2 regions of the Vibrio lentus genome follow, and region 2 is predicted to be linked to the other one. Evidence: riboswitches for the same ligand, from Rfam matches in the RefSeq annotation. Region 2 holds a riboswitch; the other holds the start of a gene.
The links. Region 2 has a riboswitch for lysine ahead of lysC (lysine-sensitive aspartokinase 3). Riboswitches for the same ligand answer to the same signal wherever they lie in the genome.

Region 1: it holds a riboswitch for lysine, as region 2 does, so the genes downstream of both, QWZ07_RS11125 (Na+/H+ antiporter NhaC family protein) here and lysC (lysine-sensitive aspartokinase 3) in region 2, are expected to answer to the same signal.

What each region holds. Positions count from the first base shown of each region.
Region 1 is NZ_JAUFQE010000002.1:598,729-603,158, reverse strand. It holds gene hisG (ATP phosphoribosyltransferase) at 1-336, opposite strand, end outside; His leader region at 390-525, opposite strand; gene QWZ07_RS11125 (Na+/H+ antiporter NhaC family protein) at 716-2,308, opposite strand; lysine riboswitch at 2,421-2,598, opposite strand; gene QWZ07_RS11120 (H-NS family histone-like protein) at 2,963-3,373, shown strand; gene QWZ07_RS11115 (inosine/guanosine kinase) at 3,546-4,430, opposite strand, start outside.
Region 2 is NZ_JAUFQE010000002.1:3,363,005-3,367,434, reverse strand. It holds gene QWZ07_RS23915 (PglL family O-oligosaccharyltransferase) at 1-926, shown strand, start outside; gene QWZ07_RS23910 (pyridoxal-phosphate-dependent aminotransferase family protein) at 1,031-2,170, opposite strand; lysine riboswitch at 2,347-2,524, shown strand; gene lysC (lysine-sensitive aspartokinase 3) at 2,634-4,001, shown strand; gene metH (methionine synthase) at 4,106-4,430, opposite strand, start outside.

The sequences.
Region 1 (4,430 bases), 2.8 Mb from region 2:
GTCTTTGTTGATAGCGATAGAAAGGCGGCAACCACCGAAGTCTAAACGACGCAGTGTGCGGAACTCTGAAGGCTCTTTAAGAGCAACACGGTCTAGGCGAACCTCTTCTAGTTCATTTTCACCGATAAAACCAAGGTCAACGACACCATCCATGATAAGGCCTGGGATGTCATCATCACGAACCAGTAACAAGTCGATTGGCATATTTAGTGAATGAACAACTAGGCGCTCACCCATGATGTTAAATTTAACACCACATTTTTTAAGTAGATCTTGGCACTCTTTACTTAAGCGACCTTTCTTTTGAATTGCGATTCTTAGGCGTTGTGTCTGCATTGCTGTATCCCTGTGCAAATATTTGAATTTATTGATTATTTAAAAGCGCTAAAACTAAAAAACCCCCGGAAGACTTTGTCGTCCCGAGGGTTTAAATCTAAATTCTTTGACTTAACCTCCGGGAGAATTCTTGCTCCCGGGTATACGTAAATCTCCCCGAAAGACTAGATAGGGTGATGATGGTGATGAATGTTCATTACTAGTTTACGCATACTTATCAGCTCTTAGGTTGTTTGCTGTCTTGTCTCCACACTAACTAAGGTCACATCCTTTTTCAACCATTTATTCGAACTTTTTTCACGAAATTTAAAATTAAATTAACAGGCACAAAAAAGGGAGGCCAATGCCTCCCTGATACTTTACTGATTAACTTTCACTTTTAGCTTTTGCACGTCGCCATTTTGCAACGAGAGAAGTAAGCCAATGCAAAACATACTGCAACGAACGTTAGAGACGCAGCACTAAACGCGATGCCAATTGAAGACGTCATACCTAGTGTGATGAAACCAATACACGATACAAACGCTACAGACAGCGCATAAGGAAGCTGAGTCGATACGTGGTCAATGTGGTTACAACGAGCACCGGTAGAAGACAGAATCGTTGTGTCAGAGATTGGAGAACAGTGGTCACCGAATACTGAACCAGCCAGAACCGCACTTAGCATAGGTAGAATCAGCGCGATGTCAGAAGCTGCAGCCATGTCACCTGCGATAGGAAGCATGATACCGAACGTACCCCAAGATGTACCTGTCGAGAATGCCATTAGGCCAGCAAGAAGGAACAAAATAACCGGTAGCCAGTGGTAATCAATGTTGCCAGTCGCTAGAGATGATAGGTACGAACCTGTTTTCATGTCGCCGATAACAGAACCGATAGTCCATGCAAACACAAGGATAAGGATAGCGCCAAACATTGAGCTCGCACCGATCCACATTGTTCTTGCGATATCAGACATTGGTAGCTTTTGCTTGAATACTGTCGCTAACGCAACAAGCAGACCTAACACGCCACCGTAAACAAGAGACTTGCCTACATCTGTGTTTTCGAACGCGCCAAGCAGGTTGAAAGCTTGACCGTCAGCAGCCAACGCTTGGCCACCCGTGTAAAGCATGGCAGCAACTGTTGCTACGATTAGCGATACGATTGGCATAACGAGATCAGAAACAGAACCGTTCTCGCTCTCTTCAATATCTAGCTCTTCGTTCAGGTCATGAGCTTGCTTTTGATCGTTGTCACCATCAAAGCCACGGCCTTGTGATGCTTCAATCTCATGCTCGCGCATTTTACCAACGTCTAGACCAAACCACGCTACCGCAAATACCATAAGTAGTGCGAATACAGCGTAAAAGTTCATTGGGATAAGACGAACGTAAGCACCCAGTGCAGAATACTCTGTCACACCGTGTGTTACTAAGATGCCACCAATAATAGTAATGATGTAAGCACCCCAGCTAGAAGCAGGCATGATCACACACATAGGAGCAGCAGTAGAATCTAGGATATAAGCTAGCTTAGCGCGAGATACATAGAAACGGTCTGTTACAGGACGAGAGATAGCACCTACCGCTAAGCTGTTGAAGTAATCATCAACAAAGATGAATACGCCTAAGAAGGCAGCAAGTAGTTTTGAACCACGTTTGCTCTTCACACGAGACTGTGCCCATTCAGCGAATGCGCGAGTACCGCCAGAAAGTGTTAATAGAGCGGTCATCATTCCAAGGATAAGTAGGAATGCGATAATGCTCATGTTCCAAGTGTTGATACCACCATCTTCGATGAAAACACCAGATGCTTTAGTAAACACGTAGCTAGCTGCGTTACCAACTGAATAATCAGCAAGTAGAATCGCACCCATGACGATACCGACACCCAAAGAAACCAATACACGGCGGGTAACAATAGCAAGAGTCAATGCAACCAAAGGAGGAAGCAGCGATAAAGGCGATGTTGCAAAATCTATTAAATTCATGATCTTCAAAAACCAGTTTTTTATTTGGCTAGAGATCTACTGCAGACAAACTTGATACGACTTATCAAGCTCATGTTGAACTAAGCGAAAGGGAAGTGAACACTTCACCCAACCCTACAGTAGCGCTCCATAGTTTAAAATTAAGACTATGGCAGTGTTGTACCTATTGAGCACAACCCCAGCAAATTGCTTAGATATACAATTTACTTCGGCAATTAGACCTTTCATTCCCGTTCATTGGCATCACCCCAACGAAAACTACTTTTTATAATTGCACCTCTACGTGCGATAACATTATTAACCGTGTAAACCAGAGTTTAACAACAAATTAACCAAAGCATCGCATCAGGTAGCCGCAATTGTACTCATCAAGAGCAACAATGCAACATATCATTCCGAGAAAAATAGGGTTTTGTTAATGAACTAATCAATACAAAAATAGTCTACAGAAAGCAATTACTCCACCAGTCACATATCGATTTTTAAGAAAATCTTAATAATTATTATAAATTCATCAAAAGTGAGTCGTTTCTTTTTCAACTATTCATCTCACTTTTATATTTAAATAACCAATACAAGAAATACTATTTGTTTTATTCCTAGGCTCTGTTTATTATTAGGAAGATTATTTAGTTTACCTTGATGGAAAATATCATGTCTGAATTAACAAAAACTTTATTGAATATCCGTAGCCTTCGCGCATTCTCACGTGAATTAACTCTTGAGCAACTTGAAGAAGCACTAGACAAGCTAACTATTGTTGTACAAGAGCGTCAAGAGTCTGAAGCTGAAGAACAAGCTGCTAAAGCAGAGCAAGAAGCTAAGCTTTCTGCTATTGCTGAACAAATTGCAAAAGACGGCATCGATGTTGCTGATCTTATTGCTGCGCTTTCTGGTGAAGCAAAAACAAAAACAGCAAAAGCTAAACGTGCTCCTCGTCCAGCTAAATACAAATATGTAGATGGCAATGGCGATGAGAAAACTTGGACAGGTCAAGGTCGTACGCCTTCAGCTATCCAAGAACAACTAGATGCTGGTAAATCTCTAGAAGAGTTTGCTATCTAAACATTTAGTTTACTTAGTGGGTAATCAATTACACGCTAAGCAATAGAATTAATATTAAGGTCGACTAAAGTATTATTTACGGCTTCAATATGTTCAGAAACAAAAAAGGCTCCTTTCGGAGCCTTTTTTATATTTCGCTATTAGAAATATAAATGAGAACGATAAAAATATCTTATCTTTCCCAGTATGCTTCTTCTAGGCTATCTTCTCTTTCAGGAAGGCCGCGAGACAAGCGTGGTGAGTGCTGAACCAACACTTCATAACTTGCACGGTTTGAATATTTGCAAACTTGTGAAAAAGATGAATACGTTAAAAATGCATGTTGATGCTTGCTAGAGTTCGGCACATTTTCTTTATGATATTTATTTGCAGCCATATCATGCAATAAAGCCGACAACGCCGCATCCCCTGCACCATTGGTATTTTTGATCTTTTCTGGACCACCCATGTAAGGGGCAATATGCGAATAGATCTTCGTTGGGTTGTCACATAAGTCTTTATGCGCAGGACGGCTAAATTCATAGCGGTTAAATTCAGCAATTGAGCCTGGTAGCAACGGTAATGACGTTTCACGCTTCACAGCGTCTTCAGTGTAACCCGCCATAAACAAGCCAACAGGGCCTGCCGTACATAGAACCAAGTCTACCCAATCGAGTGCTTTGTCCGAAGCAGCAAGAGGATCGCTTTCACCTGTTAAGGCTTCAGCTTCGTCTTCATTCATTGCAACAACGGTTACGTGCTGTTCCAGGAAATCTTTCCAGAACTCTGGGTCATCTTGAATAACGAATTTAGTACCAAGTGTTAAAACAACAGGCACATCGTATTTCTTCGCGTATTCAATAGCTTTCATTGTTGCTTCAGGCATAGGGTCGCCTGGCTTACAACGAACTAGATACGCTGTTAATACTAAAGCAGAAGCACTTTTGAAGATTTTCTCAGGAATGCTCTCTGGTTTTAATTGGTTCATTTGTCCTTCGCTAATTGCGAAAGTACGTTCACCATCTTCTGTAATTAATGCAAAGCAACGACCAATTGCGCCATCTACCCCTTGTAAATG
Region 2 (4,430 bases):
GCGCAACTGATAGTTTCGCCAGTAAAAAAGCAAACTTAGAAAGTCCACGAGCCTATACCTTCCCACAAGCGCTCGATATGATGATCGAAAAGCCATTTACCGGTTATGGCTACGGAAAATTCGAATCCGAATACACGCTATACACGGCTCGCCAACATCAACTTAACTCAAATTATCATCCCGGCCTTCCCTCAATGGATCACCCACATAATGAGTTCCTGTTTTGGGGAGTAGAAGGTGGAATTGTACCAATTATCGGTATCTTGATTGCTGCGGTATTGGTGATGTCACGCATAGCTAACTCAGCGAAAGGAACACGTCTAGCACTACTTGCGCTGTTCATACCGATACTCTTACATTCTCAGCTTGAGTATCCTTTTTACCACTCGGCGATTCACTGGATAACCTTTATCATTTTGATTTACTGGGTCGATCAACGGACTTCTCGCCACTATCAGCAGCCGTTTAGTATCGTCAGTAAAACCCTATTTAGAGTGTCGAGCTTAGTCGTTCCTATCTTGGTGAGTTTTTACATGCTGAGTGCCTTACATACCAATTATGTACTCACTAAATTTGAACTGTCTAAGCCGAAAAACCCGGACATTCTTAAGCAGGTAACGAACCCCGTAGTATGGAAAGATCGCTATGATTGGGACGTGTACAGTACCTATCTAAATATCGGTCTCTACAAAGCCGATCCTAGCCTGATCCAGCCTTATATAGATTGGTCGCTAGAGATCATAAAGAGTAAACCAAGACCTGCTTTCTACAGTAACCTGATTCTCGCGTATCAAGGATTGGGCGATCACAGTAAAGCAGAACAAATTCGTAGTGAAGCGAGCTTCTTGTTCCCAAATCGAGACTTTTCAAAGGTTCAGTATAAGAAGATATCAGAAGCAGAAAACAACATTTCTTCAGCTAAATGATGCCAAGGAATCTAGAATCATTTTGCTGTAATGACGTTTAGCCTAGACACAAAAAAGCGCACGATCTCTCGTGCGCTTTTCTTTTGAACTTCAGTTTATAGCTACTATTTTAGAACGTCTTGTAACGCTTTTAAGCACAAAGCGACATTCTCTTTTCGAGCGCCATAACCCATTAAACCAATACGCCAAGCCTTCCCAGCTAAAGAGCCAAGGCCTGCACCGATTTCAAGATTATATTCTTCTAACAGCTGCGTTCTTATTTTGGCTTCATCAATCCCTTCAGGGAAGTAAAGCGCATTCAATTGAGGTAGGCGACTCTCTTCATCAACCACAAATTTTAATCCTAAAGCTTCTACGCCAGCTTTGAGTTCTTGGTGCATCGCATAGTGACGTGACCAAGCATTGTCTAGGCCTTCATTTTTCAATAGAACCAACGACTCATGCAGAGCATAGAGGCTATTGACGGGTGCAGTATGGTGGTAACTACGCTTACCTTCTCCACTCCAGTAACTCAGTACTAAGCTTTGATCTAGGAACCAGCTTTGTACCGGAGTTTGGCGAGCCTTCATCTTCTCAACCGCACGTTGAGAGAAAGTCACTGGAGACAGTCCAGGAACGCAAGATAGACACTTTTGACTTCCTGAATAAACCGCATCGAGTTGCCATTCATCAACCAACAATGGTACACCACCTAATGATGTCACCGCATCCACAATCGACAACGCATCAAATTGAAGAGCGACTGCGGAAATCGCTTGAGCATCCGATAACGCGCCAGTAGACGTTTCTGCATGCACAAATGCGACAGCAACAGCATCAGGGTTTTCTGCCAATGCCTTTTCTACCTTTTCCACAGAGACTGGTTTGCCCCACTCGTCATCAACAAGGATCGCTTCACCACCACAACGCACAACATTCTCTCGCATACGTTCACCGAAAACACCGTTGCGACAAACAATCACCTTCTCGCCAGGCTCAATCAAGTTAACAAAACACGTTTCCATACCCGCACTGCCTGGAGCAGAAACGGCAATCGTAAACTCATTCTCTGTTTGGAATGCATACTTAAGAAGTTGTTTCAATTCATCCATCATCGCGATAAACAACGGATCGAGGTGACCAATGGTTGGGCGGCTCAAGGCCTGTAGAACTTGAGGCGAAATGTCTGAGGGCCCCGGTCCCATTAACGTTCGGTGCGGCGGATAAAAGCTATCAATAGCAGTAGTGAGTGTTAAATTAGACATGTACATCCCTTACGTTAATGTTGTGAACAATCCACCCTAAAGCAAATTGATTACCTCAGCAATTAGCCATAAGTATTGAGGTCACACCAGTGTCACATAATTGTTAAAATTATTTTTTAAATATCTCCAGTTACGGATTGACATTGTTACCGCAAACACGTTCAATGAAATGGCTATCTAGCAGAAGAGGAGCACTGCCCAGGCAGATGTTTTGTGGAACCGCATTTCCAATACAAAACATTAAGGGGGAGCAGTGCCGAGATAATAAAAGGATGCAGGACCTTTATTATCGGTTGGGCGGGCTGAATCCCGGCAACTGTCGCCATTTCTATATGGTGAGGAGCTTCTGAGGTTACTATTCTAATAATTCCTCTCTTTTTGCTCTAAATACTCTCTTCGAAAAACATCGGACGTTGGATTACCCAATCGTAATTTTATTTTAGGAAGTCGTGGGAGATATATCGTGAGTGCATCTAATGTAGCTGGTTCTTTTAATGTCGCTAAGTTTGGTGGAACAAGTGTTGCCAACTTTGAAGCAATGAGCCGTTGTGCTGCCATTATTGAAAATAACTCGAATACGAAACTGGTCGTGAGCAGCGCATGCTCAGGCGTTACTAACCTACTTGTTGAACTCGCGAATGGTGTGCAAGATAAAACTCGTCGCCAAGAACTAGTCACACAGTTAACCGATATTCATAATACGATTCTTGCTCAGTTAGCCGATCCTATCATTATCGAGAAAGAGGTTCATAGCATTCTCGATGATATTGCGAGTGCAGCCGAAGCAGCATCATTCCAAGTAAGCACAAAGCTGACTGACCACCTTGTCGCATGTGGCGAACTGATGTCGACACATATCCTCGCTCAAATCATTCGCGAACGTGGTACACCAGCGGTTCGTTTTGACATCAGAGAAGTGATGCGTACCAATGATGATTTCGGTAAAGCAGAACCACAGCTGGAAGATATTGCAGCCCTTGCACAGCAGAAACTGATTCCACTTTGCGAAGAACAAGTTGTCGTTACCCAAGGTTTTATCGGTGCCGATAGCGAAGGTAACACCACAACGTTAGGTCGTGGCGGCAGTGATTATTCAGCTGCACTGATTGCGGAGTCGGTACAAGCGATTGGCTTAGAAATTTGGACTGATGTTCCGGGGATCTACACTACCGATCCACGCATCGCACCGAAAGCTTCTCCAATCCCAGAAATCAGCTTCAGCGAAGCCTCTGAGATGGCAAACTTTGGCGCGAAGATATTACACCCTTCAACTCTGGTTCCTGCCCTACGCCATCAAATCCCGGTTTTTGTCGGCTCATCAAAAGCGCCAGAGCTTGGTGGAACGTGGATTCGTCAACAAGTTGAAAGCTCCCCTCTATTTCGAGCGCTTGCCCTACGCTGCAACCAAACCATGGTTACGCTACGTAGCGCTAATATGTTCCATGCTTATGGCTTCCTAGCAAAAGTGTTCGAGATCTTGGCTAAACATAAGATCTCTGTCGATCTTATCACTACCTCAGAGATCAGTGTCTCACTGACTCTCGATCAAACCGATACCTCTGGTGGTGCTCCTGAGTTACCTGAAGCCGCTCGCTTTGAGCTTGAAGAACTATGTTCCGTGGATATTGAACACGACCTATGCCTTGTTGCTCTTATTGGTAACAACATGAGCGAAAGCAAAGGCTATGCAAAGCAGGTATTCGGCACTCTAGAAGATTTCAACCTACGTATGATTTGTTACGGAGCAAGCCCACACAACCTATGCTTCTTGCTAGATGAATCTGTGTCTAAGTTGGCGATTCAAAAACTTCATCAAGAGTTATTTGAATAGATAGTCCGTTTATCATCGACAGATAAATAACTAAATTACAGACACAAAAAGGGTTGCTATTAAGCAACCCTTTCTCTTTTTTACTTTACGAATCAAAGCTCGTACTAGTTAATGTTTGGACCTAACCACTTCTCAGCTTCCAGCATGTCCCAACCTTTACGGTCGGCATAGCTGTCCACTTGATCCTGTTGAATCTGTGCAATCGCAAAGTATCGGGCATCAGGATGTGAAAAATACATACCAGACACTGAAGCACCTGGCCACATTGCGTAACTCGTCGTTAGTGACATGTCGATTGCTTTTTCAACGTCCATCAACTCCCACAACGTGCCTTTTTCTGTATGTTCTGGGCAAGCAGGATAACCCGGAGCTGGACGAATACCTTGGTACTTCTCTCGAATCAAATCGTCGTTAGACAAATCCTCATCC